Regions from separate parts of the Amedibacterium intestinale genome, predicted to be linked through region 4. Evidence: predicted binding sites of a transcription regulator. Region 4 holds the regulator's gene; each other region holds the start of a gene.
The links. The regulator Rex, encoded in region 4, represses fermentation and respiration genes when NADH is low (regulators of the CRP and FNR family bind a similar motif). The targets are predictions, from matches to a motif close to GTGAANNNNTTCAC.
Positions count from the first base shown of each region.

Region 1 (4,199 bases), 1.1 Mb from region 4:
TCAAGTCTGTTCTTGCAGATTTTAAAAAGTTATCTTCTCTATGTGAAGATAACGAATTTTATGCTTCCAATGAACCACAGCTTTCTATATTAGAAAAGATAGATCATTTTATTGAACACTGTGATGGATATTTACAAAGTGAACATGATGATACATATGATGAAGATATTAAAGTAATCTATTTTAATGCAGTCAATTATTTACGTATTTCGGATTACTATGATGAAAACTTTGTAACCTGGATACATAAAGAGAATAAAGATGTAACTATCAAACAGTTTTGTATGAATCCTAGAACTCCTTTAAAATCCATTATGGAGAAAGGAAGAACCTCTGTCTTATTCTCTGCTACATTATCCCCTATTGATTATTATTTAGATTTACTAGGAGGAGAAGATGAAACAAATCGGTTATCATTGCCCTCTCCTTTCCATAAAGAGCAATCGATGATTCTTATAAACAACGCTATTTCTACAAAATATAAGAATCGAAGTTTATCTCTTCCTTCCCTTATATCCTATTTACATGCTGTTATTTTATCAAAAAAAGGCAATTATATCGTTTTTTGTCCAAGTTATGCGTATATGGAACAAATTCATGATGCTTTCACAAACGAATACCCTGACATCCAAACTACTATTCAAAAAGAAAATTTATCAGAGGACGAAAAGAAGATGTTTTTAAATCAGTTTTCCAGCACTCAGAAACTACATGTATATTTCTGTGTACTTGGCGGCATGTTTTCAGAAGGTATTGACTTAAAAGGTGATTTATTAATAGGAACCATTTTAATAGGTGTTGGACTCCCTCAAATCAATCCTCAGCAAGAATTATTAAAAGAACATTTTCAAAAAGAAAAAAAGATGGGTTATGCTTATGCATACCAGTTTCCGGGAATGAATAAAATATTACAGGCAGCTGGTCGTGTCATACGCAGCGTCCATGATAAAGGTGTTATTGTTTTTATTGATGAACGTTTTACTACCCCACCATACAAGCGATTATTTCCAAATCATCTTCAACATTATCAAATTATAAATGAGCCGCAGAAAGCATACCTTTCGCTGCTTTCATTCTGGAACAGCTAGATTATATAAATCTAGTTGTTTTATTTTATATTTTCAACAATAAAATCATAAAACTGTTTCATATTATCCACAACATAGGAATCTGTATTCAATAATTTACTTTTATGTTCATGTCCATTTGCAATCAAGACACAATGACAGTTTGCATATTTCGCAACTTCACTATCATGAACACTATCTCCTACAAACAATACTTCATCAGGGTTAAATCCGCTTTCCTCCACAAAACATTTCGCCAGCTCTGCTTTTGAGTGTGCATGTATATTATCCAGTCCCTTGATATCTAAGAAATATTTTTTTATATCATATTCTGCAAGCTGCTCATGTAAAAAATCCAAATTGCTTGCGCTTAATAAATACTGTGAAACATCTTTAGATCTTACTTTCTGCAACGTTTCTTCTACATTTTTATGAAGAGAACAAGACAAAGAGTTTGGCTGGTAATAATCCATATATTGTTTTGCCAGAACTGAAAAAGGAGTCTTATTAAAATCAAAGCCCACTTTTTTATAATATTCAATAACAGGAAATTGAAAATATTTCCGATACTCTTCTTTATCTAGCACCAAAGGAAGATTTTCTTTTTCCAACACATAATTTAATGCTTCCATACTAACATCTAAATCATCTAATAACGTTCCATTCCAATCCCATATAATATGCTTAATCATAACTCTTTCACCTCTTAATGCAACCTATTATATCTTAAAATAGAAATAACGCAAATGGTTTGTATGTAAACTATGAGAAAGTTCTCATAGTTAGTAGTCATTGCAGTTATTACAGAAATCCCCGTTATCCTCAAAGCGATTGTCTCTGCAATCACGTCTTCCATCGACATAACAGCGATTTCCCCTGTAGCCGCAGCGATCAAAATCACGATATTGGCAGTGATTGCATGAACGAACTGAGATATGCTGGCATCCACATCTTCTATTCCATCCATCATATTGACTGCAGCCACATCCCCTATTCCATCTTTCATCATTAAAACCATCACAGCATCTTCCATAATTTTTTCCATCATTCCATCTTTCATCAAACATATTTGTTTCCTCCTTGTCTATGTGAGATAACTACATCTCACTTTACTATATGTTTATAATGTATTTTTTGATAGGCAAATATATGGTATAGAAAGAATTAATCAAAAGTATATTTTATTTTGCGACCTTTCCTAATTTTATTTGTGAATTTTTTAATTTTTCTCTTTTAAATTTTACTATTTCAAGTATAATGAATATGAGGTGAACAAGTTTATGAGAGGAATCTACAATTCAGTAACAGATATTCGTAGAAAAGTATTTACGGAAATTGCCCGTCTTGCGTATGAAGGAGGAGATTACGCAACTAAAATCGAACAACTTCCTTACAAGATTCTTCCTGGAGAACATGCGAAATATAGAGAAAGCATTTTCTTAGAAAGAGCTATCGTTGGGGAACGTCTTCGTTTAGGAATCGGACTTCCTTTACGTCGTATGGATGAACATGCTCCTGTTAGCGAAGGCATTGAAGAAAGTGCTATTGCGGAAAAATATTATGATGATCCATTAATTAACATCATTAAATTTGCATGTAATGCATGCCCTGAAAAACAGATTGTTGTCACAGATACATGCCAGGGATGTTTAGCGCACCCTTGTGTTGAAGTTTGTCCTAAAGATGCTGTTAGTATCGTAAATGGAAAATCTTATATAGATCAGGAAAAATGTATTAAATGTGGCCGCTGTATGGACGTATGCCCTTATGGAGCCATTAACAAACTTGAACGTCCATGTGCAAAAAGCTGTGGAATGGATGCAATCAAATCAGATGAATTTGGTCGTGCAGAAATTGATTATGATAAATGTGTATCTTGCGGTATGTGTTTAGTAAACTGTCCATTTGGTGCAATTGTTGATAAAGGACAGATTTTCCAGACGATTCATGCAATGAAAACTGGCAAAGAAGTTGTTGCAGCCATTGCTCCAGCATTTGTAGGACAGTTTGGTCCAACAGTAACACCTGAAAAAGTAAAAGGTGCATTGAAAGAGTTAGGGTTCTCAGATGTAGTTGAAGTAGCTATTGGAGCTGATTTATGTACAGTTGAAGAAGCAGAAGACTTCTTAAACAAAGTTCCAAACGAACAGCCATTTATGGCAACTTCATGCTGTCCTGCATGGTCAGTTATGGCTAAAAAATTATTCCCAGATTTCAAACCATATATTTCTATGGCATTGACACCAATGGTTTTAACAGGTCGTTTAATTAAAAAACAGAAACCTGATGCAAAAGTTGTTTTCATCGGACCATGTGCTGCAAAAAAACTTGAAGCAAGTCGCAAAAGTATAAGAAGTGATGTAGACTTTGTTCTTACATTTGAAGAAGTTATGGGTATGTTTGAAGCTAAAGGTATCGATTTAGCACAAGCTACTGTTGATGAACCATTTAACGAAGGAACTGCAAATGGTCGTGGATTTGCCGTTAGTGGCGGTGTTGCAAACGCAGTAAAACAATGCATTCAGGAAAAACACCCTGATATGGAAGTGTTGATTGATTCTGCAGAGGGATTGAAAAACTGTCGTACAATGTTAATGATGGCAAAAGCTGGAAAACGTAATGGATACCTGTTAGAAGGTATGGCATGTCCTGGTGGATGTGTTGCTGGAGCAGGAACATTACAGCCAGTTATGAAATCAAGTGCTCTTGTAAAAAAATATACAAGTGATGCTGAAAAGAAACTTGCATTTGAAAGTGAATATCTAGATAACCTGGAATTAATTAGCGAAAATTAAAAAGGAAAATTTAAAAAGCATTGTGAAGTTCAAAGTAATTCACAATGCTTTTTTTCATAAGAGGAATAAACAAATGTTCCTCTTTTATTTTATCTTTTGTTTATAAAAGCTTCGATTTTCTAAAGCAAAAATTCTTGGTGTAAATTCACCTTCCTGTACACCACTTAATGCTTTCTCTATAGTATTCATGCGGGCATCGATGTTATCAATCAAATAGAGCATCTCAGCTTCTGGAAGCATTGGGAGTACAGGTGAACCATACTCATACTGTCCATGATGTGACAAAATCATATGTCTTAAAAGCATTGTTTCCTCCTCTTTTTCCAAGTGAAGTTCT
Region 1 is NZ_AP019711.1:320,844-325,042, reverse strand. Features, by position in the region: gene A9CBEGH2_RS01600 (ATP-dependent DNA helicase) at 1-1,088, shown strand, start outside; gene A9CBEGH2_RS01595 (HAD family hydrolase) at 1,109-1,759, opposite strand; gene A9CBEGH2_RS01590 (hypothetical protein) at 1,850-2,134, opposite strand; gene A9CBEGH2_RS01585 (4Fe-4S dicluster domain-containing protein) at 2,348-3,862, shown strand; gene A9CBEGH2_RS01580 (3'-5' exoribonuclease YhaM family protein) at 3,947-4,199, opposite strand, start outside.
Region 1: A9CBEGH2_RS01585 (4Fe-4S dicluster domain-containing protein) is a predicted target of Rex. The motif match lies at 2,278-2,291, and genes of this name have one in related genera.

Region 2 (4,199 bases), 490 kb from region 4:
AATACAAAAAGAAAAGTATCGAGGCAATTTAGAACTTCGATACTTTTTTACAGTTAAACTATTTATTTTTATGAATAGATATTCTAGATGCAGTCTTTAAGGTAATATAAAGCAATGCAGTATCTATTGGAAACATCACTATATTTTTTATGATACGTGGCATAGCAAATAAAGCATTGCCATATAAAATATTAAGCCAGATAGGTGTTAATATAAGATTAATGACAATAACTACAGTTAATCGACATAAAATGGTTCTTGGAAGTGTAACCTCTTTTTTGTAGAGAAAACATCCGTAAATAAAAGCACTGACAAAAGCATTAATGGTAAATCCAGGGAAAAAAGGTCCAGATGGTCTTACAATATAATTTAATAAATCCGCAATAACACCAGCCAGTCCAGTTAGTAATGGACCATACATCATGGCACATACACCAACTGCCAAGTAACTAAATGAAATCTCTAATAGATTACTGATAACGATCCTGACAGAAGAAATAACCACATGTAAAGCCGTTAACATGGCACAGCCACATAAAGATTTAACACTTTTTATTTCTAAAGCGGAATCTTTTATGCGCTGCATAAAAGTAAGAGTATTTTGTTTTGTATGCATATAAAAAACCTCCTTTTCCATATTGCATATAGAAAAAGAGGTTAATTTTTCCTATGTGCAACAGCGGGATGCGAGAAAGAAATCGCAAGAAACACTTTTCGCCCGTCTGACAACTCCCCGTTCAGACGATACTTAACGCTTCTTTCTCTACTCTGCGTACAGTTGTGATTATAGACGCTTTTGTATAAAAAAACAACTTAAAAGTATAAATAAATTTATAAAAATAAAGAAAAGATTGTGAATTTTTTTATTAGTAAAAATAAGCTTTTTTACATATATACAAGTTGTATAATAATAGTAGAGAGAAGGTGAATTTATGTTTCATGCGCTAAAAGAAAAAATTAAAGGAAAAGGAACAAGAATCGTATTTACAGGAGGAAGTGATCAACGTGTTATTGAAGCGGCCATTCGTTTAAAAAAAGAGAATATTCTTGAGCCGATACTACTAGGAAATCGTGAAGAAATTTTGTATGCCGCAAAGGGGAAAGGATTTGATGTAGAAGGAATTGAACTACTAGATCCAAAAGAGTATCATTCTATAGATAAAATGGTAAAGCGTGTAGTTGAACTTCGAAGAGGAAAATTGGATGAGAAAATGGCTTACGAAGAATGTCTAAAACCCAATTTTTTTGGAACGATGTATGTAGAAATGGGATATGCTGATGGATTATTAGGCGGGGCAACTTATTCCACAGCCGATACGATTCGACCTGCATTGCAGCTGATACGTACAAAAGCGGGGAATTCTATTGTATCCAGCTGTTTCATTATGTTGAAAGAAGGAATAGAGCCATTGGTCATGGCGGATTGTTCAATTAATATTGATCCTACGATTGATAATGTTGTAGAAATTGCATTGCAGACGGCAGAAACAGCACGTCAGTTTGGAATTGAACCGCGTATGGGACTGTTATCCTATTCAACTTTAGGTTCTGCAAAAGGTACAAGTGTAGAAAAAATGCAGGAAGCATCAAAACGTTTAAAAAGAATTTCCCTGGACTTTGAAGTAGAAGGAGAACTACAATTTGACTGTGCAATTGTTCCAGAGGTCGCAAAACTGAAGGCACCAAAATCAAGAATTGCAGGAAACGTTAACACGTTTATTTTTCCTAATATTGATGCAGGAAATATTGGGTATAAGATTGCGGCACGCTTAGGAGAGTATGAAGCAGTTGGACCAATCCTTCAAGGATTAAATGCACCAATTAATGACTTATCAAGAGGCTGTAATGCAGAAGAGGTATATAAGATGGCAATGATTACAGCTGCACAAAAATATATGAATAAAGAAGAAGCATAAATAGGATAATATTAGCGGATGCATAAAAATGCATCCGTATTCATTTCGTTGGTTAAAAGGTATAAAAATAACATAGAAGAGATATAAATTCTGATTTTCTATAGAAACAAAATAATAGAATTTGTGAAAATTTTCATTTGTGTAAAAATGCTTTTTTTATACAAATACAGGGTGTATAATTATCTTTGGTAAGAAAGAGAGGAATCATAAATGATTAACGCACTTAAAGAAAAAATCAAGGGGAAAGGAACAAGAATCGTTTTTACAGAAGGTTCTGATCCACGTATCTTAGAAGCCGCTGTTCGTTTACATAAAGAAAAAGTTGTAGAACCAGTATTATTGGGAAATCGTGCAGAAATTATTGGTTCTGCACAGGCTGAAGGATTTGATATTGAAGGGATTGAAATGTTAGATCCAGCTGAATACAAAAACATGAATATGATGGTAAAACGCGTAGTTGAATTACGTAAAGGAAAAATGGATGAAGCTGCAGCACGTGAAGCATGTCTAAAAACAAATTTCTTCGGGACAATGTATGTTGAATTAGGATGTGCTGATGGATTGCTTGGTGGAGCTACTTATTCTACAGCAGATACAGTTCGTCCAGCACTTCAGTTAGTAAAAACAAGACCTGGAAACTCTATTGTATCTAGCTGCTTCATTATGATGAAAGAAGGAGAAGAAACACTTGTTATGGGTGACTGCTCAATCAACATTGATCCAAGTGCAGATGATTTGGTAGAAATTACACTACAGACGGCTCATACTGTACGTCAGTTTGGAATTGAACCACGTATTGGTTTATTATCATATTCAACATTAGGTTCTGCAAAAGGTACAAGTGTAGAGAAAGTAAAAGAAGCATCTACTCGTTTAAAACGTATGCCTTTAGATTTCGGTGTTGAAGGAGAAGTTCAGTTCGACTGTGCAGTAGCTCCTGAAGTAGCAAGCTTAAAAGCTCCAAACTCTACAGTAGCAGGAAAAATCAATACTTTTATTTTCCCAAATATCGATGCAGGAAATATTGGGTATAAAATTGCTGCTCGTTTAGGTGGATATGAAGCTATTGGACCAATCCTACAGGGATTAAATGCACCAATTAACGACTTGTCTCGTGGATGTAATGCAGAAGAAGTTTACAAAATGGCAATCGTTACAGCTGCTCAGAAATACATGGATATTTAATAAACATAAAAATTATGCGGATACACGAAAGTGTATCCTTTTTATTTGAGAAATATATAGATAATAAAAATGAATTTCATGAAAAATAATTATAAGAAATTTTATTACTTTTTTGTATTTTTACCTATTGGTTTCGTATATGTATAGTGAAAAGGATAAAGTGTATCCAAACATGCTTTCCATATATCACGATATCGGTATAGACAAACAATATTCTTATTTTATAATGAAGATGGATATCTCTTATCTTTCCTTCATCAATATTATATCCGATCAAGAAGTATCAAAAGAGGAGCTGATGAATATGGGAAAACAGGATATCGCACTAAAATCTTATTTCAAAAATAATGATCGCTTTGCGGATTTAATTAACACAGGCATATACAATGGCATACAGGTTGTTAAACCTGATGATTTGGAAGAACTTGATACGGATTCATCGCTGTATATCCATACGCAGGGGATGAAGATTCCCCTTGCAAGAGTAAGAGATGTTATCCGAAAATCTGCAGGAGATTGTGAATATGTGATTTATGGGGTTGAAAATCAATCCAGTATCCATTATGCAATGCCTTTGCGTGTGATGATGTATGATACTTTGACCTATGAAGCAGAATGCAGACAGTTTGTAAATACGAGAAGAAACAGGAAAGACAGTGAATATCTTTCTAAAATGCGTAAAAATGATCGTATTCATCCAGTATTTACACTAGTCATATATTATGGAGAAGCACCATGGGATGGGGCAAGAAGTCTGAAAGACATGATGGTGGATATGCCGAAATGGATGGAAAAAAGATTCAATGACTATCCTATGAAGCTGCTGGAAATAGGAACCTGCAGAAATACATTTCAAAATCAGGATATCTTTAATTTCATAAAGATTATACAGCTTTTATACAGTGACAAAGTAGAAGAACTGCAAAGGTATTATGCGAATATAAAAGTAGGAAGAGATACAGCAGAACTGGTAGGAACGATAACGGAAAATGAAGAAATATTAAACTATGTAAAAGAACATAAAGATGAGGAGGAAATCAACATGTGTGAAGCAACGAAGAGATGGGAACAAAGATGGACACGAAAAATTACAGATGG
Region 2 is NZ_AP019711.1:1,925,853-1,930,051, reverse strand. Features, by position in the region: gene A9CBEGH2_RS09645 (folate family ECF transporter S component) at 59-616, opposite strand; THF riboswitch at 676-773, opposite strand; gene pta (phosphate acetyltransferase) at 933-1,916, shown strand; gene pta (phosphate acetyltransferase) at 2,127-3,101, shown strand; gene A9CBEGH2_RS09630 (RpnC/YadD family protein) at 3,241-4,199, shown strand, end outside.
Region 2: pta (phosphate acetyltransferase) is a predicted target of Rex. The motif match lies at 2,040-2,053, and genes of this name have one in related genera.

Region 3 (4,199 bases), 1.2 Mb from region 4:
CCGCATCAACGATACGATCAGATCCTACAGCTTTTGGATTTTCTGCTTTAACAGAGATTCCAGTTTTAATACCGGGACCTACGACGATAGGTTCTTTATGCATGTATTTGCGAATCCCGTTTAAAAAGGAGTGCATGATTTTGGGAACGACACTGGAAATGATGACATCTTTGATTTGATCATAAGATACTTTGGAGGATGTCAAAAAGTTCATGATCATAAAGCCATATTCGTCACTTGTTCGCTTCATCTTGGTAGTCAGACGATAGTTTCCAATCAGTTTATCTCCTTTATAAATACCAACGGTGATATTTGTGTTTCCTATATCAATGACCATTAACATGAGACAGATGTTCCTTTCCTGTTTTCTTGTATTTCCAGCATTCTCAACAATATGGTTTTTCCAAGTTCATATTTGCTCATTAAACCAAGTTCTTCTGTTCCATTTTCCTGTAATAAAACAGCTACATTGGTATCGCCTTGAAAACCGGCACCTTCTGTTTTCAGGTTGTTGGCTACGATCATATCGCAGTTTTTCTTTTTCCGTTTTTCCTCTGCATTTTCTACTAGATTTTCGGTTTCCATCGCAAATCCGCATAATACCTGCTGTGGCTTTTTGTGGGCACCGATATAGGCAAGAATATCTTCGTTTTTATGCAATGTCAATTCTAAGATATCTCCCTGTTTTTTGATTTTTTCATTGGAAATATGTTCTACACGATAATCGCCAACGGCTGCGGCCTTAATAATAAAGTCTGCTTCTTCCATATGTTCTTTGATTGCCTGACTCATTTCATTTGCACTTGTGATAGAAATCTTGTTTACACCATAAGGGGTAGATAAAGAAACCGGACCACTTACCAGTGTGACTTCTGCGCCCATATTGGCAGCTGCTCTGGCAATCGCATATCCCATTTTCCCGGAAGAATGATTGGAGATAAAGCGAACCGGATCCATCGCTTCCTGTGTAGGTCCTGCACTGACAAGTACATGTTTTCCTTTTAATTCCGAAGATGCATGTAAAATATCTTCTATACGCTCTTCAATAAGCGCAATATCCTGCAGTTTTCCTTTTCCGCTGTCTCCACACGCTAAATATCCATCGGCAGAGTCGATAATTTCAAATCCAAACTCTTTGCATAACTTCAAATTGTTTTGCGTGATGGGGTTTTCATACATATTTGTATTCATTGCCGGACAGATGACTTTTGGGCATGTTGCCGCAAGGAAAGTTGTTGTTAACATATCATCCGCAAGCCCATGTACGATTTTTGCGATGACATTGGCTGTTGCCGGTACAATGACAAAAATATCTGCACGTTTGGCAATGGATACATGTTTTACACTTCGATCTGCCACTTTTTCAAAAGTAGAAACCATGACATTGTGTTTTGTAAGAGATTCAAATGTCAAAGGGGCAATGAATTCTGTTGCATTCTTTGTCATGATTACTTCTACGTCATATCCTTTTTTTATGAGGTTGCTGGTAAGCTGTGCAGCTTTAAATGCCGCAATGCCACCGGTAACACCCAATACAATTGTTTTTTTCATTTCCTGCACCTCTCATGTAGGATGTTTCCTAATATAATCTATATCATTATAACGCAATGTGAAAAACACGACAAGAAGTAGAATGTAAAAAATGAGAAAAAATTCACAAATAGAAAAGATATAAAAATTATGATTGTTTTGATTTATAATAAGGATAGAAAGAAGGTGTTTGCATGCAAATACTAGAAGAGCGTTTTATTTCAGAAATATTACCAAAAAGAAAAGAGGATTCTCATAAAGGGACTTATGGAAAATGTTTGATGATTGGAGGAAGCGCACGCATGCATGGGGCAATTACTTTATGTGCCAAAGCAGCGCTTCGAAGCGGTATTGGTACCTTGACTTTATTTGTACCTTCCTGCATACGTGAAATAATATCCATGAAGCTGGATGAGGCAATGCTGATTCCTGCTCCTTGTAATGAAGAAGGCTATTTTTCCCTTGAGGCTACATCTCTTTTAGAAAAGGAACTGTCACAGTTTGAGTTTGTAGTCATAGGAAATGGAATTGGAAGAGGTATCGGGGCAAGAAAACTGCTGGAAACCGTTCTTTTTAGTCATCTTCCCTGTATTATTGATGGTGATGCCTTATATCTTCTAAAAGATTATAAACATCTTTTACACAGAGATGCTGCAGTCCTGTTAACACCACATCCCAAAGAACTTTCCTATCTAAGTGCCTATCCATTAGAAGAAATAAAAATTCATCGTGAACAAATTCTTGCTGCTTTCTGTGAAACATATCCCAATGTATGTATCATCGCTAAAGATGCAAAGACCATGATTGCGTATCAGAAAGATTTCTTTCTTAATGTCATAGGCAATCATGGACTTGCGAAAGGGGGAAGTGGCGATGTGCTGTGTGGAATATGTGCAGGCTTATATGGACAAGGCAAAGATATGAAAACAAGTGCAATATGTGGGGTATATGTACATGCGAAAGCAGCAGATCTGTTAAAAGAAAGTATGTCTTGTACAAGCATGCTTCCAAGTGATGTTATCGAAAAGTTATCCGATGTATTTTGCTTATTAGAAAAGAGGGAAAACGTATGAAAATTAGACAGGAGAATAAAAACATAATTTTTCATTCAGAAAAGAAGTATCAAATTTATAAGGAACAGGATACACATCCATTGTTTGAAGGTAGCGGGCAATGGAGTATAGAGGATAACGATCGTTTTGTGTATCGTATAGAAGAAGATGGAAATACTCGATACTATGCAAATCCATTGCTGGAAAATACACATATTTTAAATTTTCGAGATATTGGGGGATATGAAACCCAAGATCATAAACAGGTACGATATAACTGCTTTTATCGAAGTGGGGCAATTGTCAGCGATGAAGAAGGGCTTTCCTATATAAAACAGTTAAATATTCAATCTGTACTGGATTTTAGAAGTCATGGGGAAATGGAACATTTAAAAGATGCACAGCTTGGATGGGAGTATTATCCAATTGGGGCAATCAAAGAAATCGGAGAGTTACAGGGTAATTTTGATTTTCAATCGCTTTTAGGACAAGTGAAACCAGAAGAATTAACATCCTATTTATTAAAAATCTATAAACAGCTTCCTTTTCATAATAATGCCTATAAGAAGATGTTTTCTTTGCTTCTGGAAGAAAAAGTGCCTTTGTTGTTTCATTGCAGTGCAGGAAAAGATCGAACAGGGGTGGCTTCTTATCTAATCTTAAAAACACTTGGGGTAGATGAGAAAACCATCATGCAGGATTATCTTGCCAGCAATTTTTATCGTGCGAAGGAAAATAAACAGATAGGTGTAAAAGCAGGTGCATTAAAAGAGCAGGTTTTATACTTGATGATGGTACATGAAGAATGTTTACAGGCTAGTATGGATGAAATTAAAAAAAGATATCCTGATTTTAATACCTACCTGTTTAAAGAGTATGGTATTGATCAGGATAAACTAGAGTTTTTAAGAAAACGTTATTTATATTGAGTTATTCGGGAAATACTTTTTGAATAAAATCTTTATATTTCTTATAGATACGATCATTGATATACAGGCAGATGGAGATTCCTTCCTCTTCCTGTTTTTCTTTTAGAATATGGGCATGTTCTTTTAAATAAGAATAGATGTTATATTGTGTATAAGGCAGAAACATTTCTACTTTTTTCTCAGGGAATAAGGTTTCTGTAATTTTTTGAATCAGGTAATCAACTTCTTTATCATCTTTTGCGCATAGATACAAATGATGATTCTGTATTTGCGGGTGTGTATACGAAGTTTTATCGCATTTGTTGTAGATAATAAGCATTGGAATATCAGCAGCACCAATTTGACGCAAAGTATCCATGGTAATGTCGATATGCTGATTGTGCTGTTTGCTGGAAGCATCCACTACCTGTAACAGCAAATCTGCATAGCGGACTTCTTCTAATGTGGAATGAAAGGCTTTGATCAATTCATGTGGCAAATGGGATATAAAGCCAACCGTATCACTTAGTAAAAAAGAATGTCCGTGAGGAAGCTGGATTTGACGAATAGAGGTATCCAATGTCGCAAACAGCATGTCTTTCTCTAATACCTTTTTTTCTTCTTTTCCTTTGCAGTGTGTAAGAACACGATTTAAAATCGTAGATTTTCCTGCATTTGTATATCCTACAAGAGCAACTAAAGGAAGTGC
Region 3 is NZ_AP019711.1:136,351-140,549, forward strand. Features, by position in the region: gene A9CBEGH2_RS00575 (type III pantothenate kinase) at 1-343, opposite strand, end outside; gene coaBC (bifunctional phosphopantothenoylcysteine decarboxylase/phosphopantothenate--cysteine ligase CoaBC) at 337-1,551, opposite strand; gene A9CBEGH2_RS00585 (NAD(P)H-hydrate dehydratase) at 1,725-2,603, shown strand; gene A9CBEGH2_RS00590 (tyrosine-protein phosphatase) at 2,600-3,511, shown strand; gene hflX (GTPase HflX) at 3,513-4,199, opposite strand, start outside.
Region 3: A9CBEGH2_RS00585 (NAD(P)H-hydrate dehydratase) is a predicted target of Rex. The motif match lies at 1,645-1,658, and genes of this name have one in related genera.

Region 4 (4,199 bases):
TTAAAAAACAAACTTCCTGTTTTTTCTGTTATATACAAGCAAAGAAGGAAAACGATGGTATAATACATAATGTCGTGGATAAACTATTTAGGATGGAAGGAAAGTGGATGTATGAATCGAAAAGGAATGTCGGCAGTAGGAATCTCTGCTGTGGTCTATGGAGTTATTCCTATGTTGACCATGTTTTTGTATGCATTTGGAATGGATGCGATTGCGGTGGCATTTTATCGTTTTTTTCTCATTCTTCCCATCGTTTTGCTTATTACAAAAATGCAGGGTATTTCTTTGCGTTTGCCATGGAAACAAGTGGTTTCTATTTTTGTATATGCCGGTTTCTTTTCGGGAAGCACCATGCTGCTTTTAAATCTGGCATATAACTACATTTCTATTGGAACGGCTACTACGCTTCATTTTCTATATCCGGTATTTGTTATTTTGATATGTGCTTTTTATTATCATGATGTGATTGATGCCAGAATGAAAAAGATACTTTTAATCGTACTGCTTGGAATCTTATTTTTTCTAGATAAAGGAAGTAAGGGAAGTATGATAGGAATTGTATTGTCAATGATTTCTGCTGTTACGTATGCGATTTATCTGGTACAGCTGGAAAAACGAAATTTTGCCCAGATGAACCCTCTGGTATTATCCTTTTATATTTCGCTATGTACATGTATATTAATTTTTATTGTAAATTTTTTTACACATTCCATTCATTTTATGCTAACATTACAAGAGCTTTCTTTATTTGTGATTTTATCTTTATGCAGTATTACAGCACTTGGGATGCTGCAGTATGGCTCTCGTTTATTAGGAGCGAAATATACTTCGCTGTTTTCTTTATTAGAACCGATTACCAGCATTGTAACAGGAATCTTGTTTTTAAAGGAAGAAATCGTGGCAGGAAAGCTTATTGGCTGTGCCTTGATTTTGTTTGCGATCATGTATTTGGCACTTGGAAAAACAAAAAAAGAAGAAACAGAAAAGAGGGAATGATATGGCAAAGATGCAATTAACATTATATGCAGCATGTAAAGATGGAAACGATGTTTTAACAGCATTGCATAATGTGTTTCAAAAAGAAATCAAAGAGGTAAAAGAAGAAAATAAGAATATCAGTTTTCTATTACATACACAGACAAAGATAAATATGGAAGTGTGTGATGATGAAGAAATGGTGCGACAGCAAATGGAAGGCATGAGCAATTTCTTTGCGAATGTTCCTTGTGAAAATAAAATGCTTCTACAAAAATTATGTATACAGATTTCATTGTTTCACTGCATTTTCGCTATTGTGATCGATACAGCAAAAGAAGAGCGAACCCATGTATTGAAAATGATTTTTGAAGCAGCAAAAGCATGTCATGGTTTTCTTTTATATCCAGATATGTGTCTATATACAGCAGATGGTGACTTATTGATGGGAATGGATGGCACAAGTGGTGTAGAGGATTTTTCTTTATGTGGTGAAGAAGATGCTTTACAACAGGTAAGTCTTCCTTCTGCTTATGACATGGAAGTATTTGTATCCATAGGAAAAGAATTTGAAAGACAGGGCTGGCTGTATCCAAACTGTATGTTAAACAAGCAGATTTTATTTTCTCAGATACATCTGCCAAAAAAAGAAGATATCGGAAAACGTGCCCTTGCACTATATGCACTGGCATGGTTTTCAAAGCTTTGTCTAGAAGATGATAAAGAACAAAGAAAGCAGTTTGAAGAGTTTAAACAGCGTTTTTCTTTAGAACATTGTTTAACCTCACAAGAAGCATCTTTACTAAAAAAAGATACCTTAGATAAACAGCAGGCAGTGGAATTGCTTTCTAAATTTGAATGTGCAAATATGCTTTTTTGGAGTTTGGGCTATGATGGAGTATCCTCATGGGATGTGTGCGATGTGGAAAAAATGAAAGAATGGATCATGCAGTATGCATCTTTTGAAGATTTCTTAAATCATTGTGCGATAAAAGATGAAAAAGATATTTATACACAATATGTACGTGTATTTTATGCAGAGCACTTCTATATGCAAAGTGCTATGTTATATGTTCCATTATCCTTACAGGAAGATGTGGTTAGTGAACGTCTTCGAGCATGCAAGTGGTTATGTGATGGATGTGAATGAATTGTATAAGTTAAAATTGATAAATTATTCACAAATGTTTCGTTATGTGCTATAATCAAGGCAGGTGATAAAAATGGCAGAAAAAAATGTACCAAAAGCAACATTGCAGCGTTATCCAGTGTATTTAAAAGCTTTGAGAAAACTAAAAAATTCCGGTGTGGAAAGAATCATGTCGAAAGAACTTGCGAATGTTGTAAATATTGAACCAACAACGATTCGAAGAGATTTTTCCTTTTTAGGAAATCTTGGAAAACAGGGGTATGGCTACGATGTAAATCGTTTGATTGAAATCTTTAATCAGCAGCTGGGAATGGATTTTGATGAAAAAATTATTCTAGTTGGAGCTGGTAATATGGGACGTGCCTTGATGAAGTATAATAAATGGGATTATGTCGTAGGTGAAATTGAATGTGCCTTTGATATTAATCCAGATCGTCAGGGGGTACGCTTTGGTATTCCGGTATATGACATTAGTGAATTGGAACAGCGTGTTCCAGAAGGATGTCGTATTGCGATTCTAGCAATCAGTGAAAATATTCAGCAGACGGTGGATCGTTTGATTGCCTGTGGTATAACAGGACTGGTAGATTTTACACATGAGCATATCCAGATTCCAAAAGGGGTTGTATTAAAGAGTGTAGATGTGGTATCATCTATACAGGAATTGGTTTTTGAAACCAATAGTTTGAATGCAGAGCGATGAAGCAGGACGAAATGCAAAGAAGATGAAGAAGCGAGCTGTGAGGGTGAAAGACAGCACATACAAATGCATGGAGAACACCTGTGGAGCTGAATCGGAGAAATTAAGTAGACGATTTCGCAAAAGGATGGCGTTATATCCGTAAAGTGAGCTGCCCATAGATTTTTTATGGGAAACAGGATGGCACCGCGTAATGATACGTTCCTGAAAAGGAACGTTTTTTTATATGAAAAAGGAGGAAATTATATGTTTGAATTTATGACGATTCGTGAGTTATATGAATTGATGCATGCATCTAGAATGGAAATTGACAGTATTGAATATGTACAGCTGCAAGGATGGATTCGTACCAATCGCTGCAGTGGGAAATTAGGTTTTATTGAATTAAATGATGGTACTTATTTCCGTAATGCACAGCTGGTTTATACACAGGATTTAAAAAACTTTGCAGAAGTGGAAAAATATCCAACAGGTGCAGCAATCACAGTTACTGGAAAACTTGTATTGACACCAGAGGGAAAACAGCCTTTTGAACTTCAGGTTACAGAAGCAGTCTTAGAAGGAGATTGTGATCGTGATTATCCTTTACAGAAAAAACGTCACAGTTTTGAATACATGAGAGAGATTCCACATCTTCGTCCTCGTGCAAACTCTTTCTATGCAATTTTCCGTTTGCGTTCAGTTTTATCTATGGCTATTCATGAATTTTTCCAGGATCAGGGATTTGTTTATGTGCACACACCTGTAATTACAGGAAATGATGCAGAAGGTGCAGGAGAAACATTTACTGTTACAACAAGAGATGATGCAGAATACGAAAAAGATTTCTTTGGAAAACATGCATCTTTAACAGTATCCGGGCAGCTGCATGTAGAAGCATTTGCGATGGCATTTCGTGATGTTTATACCTTTGGTCCAACATTTCGAGCAGAAAATTCAAATACGACACGTCATGCAAGTGAATTTTGGATGATTGAACCGGAAATTGCTTTCGCAGATTTAGAAGATGATATGAATCTGATTGAAGATATGATCAAATACTGTATTAACTATTGTCTGGAAAATGCTCCGGAAGAAATGAAATTCTTTGAGAAGATGATTGATAAAGAATGTATCAAACGAATTACAGCAGTACGTGACAGTGAATTTAAACGTATGACGTATTCAGAAGCTATCGAATTGTTGAAAAAAGCAGATGTGAAGTTTGAAAACAGCAACATTGAATGGGGTATGGACTTGCAGAGCGAACATGAACGCTACTTGTGTGAAAAAGTTGTAAATGGTCCAGTATTCCTTACGGATTATCCAAAAGATATCAAGGCGTTCTACATGCGTTTAAATGATGATAATAAAACCGTTGCAGCTTGTGACTTG
Region 4 is NZ_AP019711.1:1,439,820-1,444,018, reverse strand. Features, by position in the region: gene A9CBEGH2_RS07340 (DMT family transporter) at 112-996, shown strand; gene A9CBEGH2_RS07335 (DUF4272 domain-containing protein) at 998-2,125, shown strand; gene A9CBEGH2_RS07330 (redox-sensing transcriptional repressor Rex) at 2,199-2,828, shown strand; gene asnS (asparagine--tRNA ligase) at 3,072-4,199, shown strand, end outside.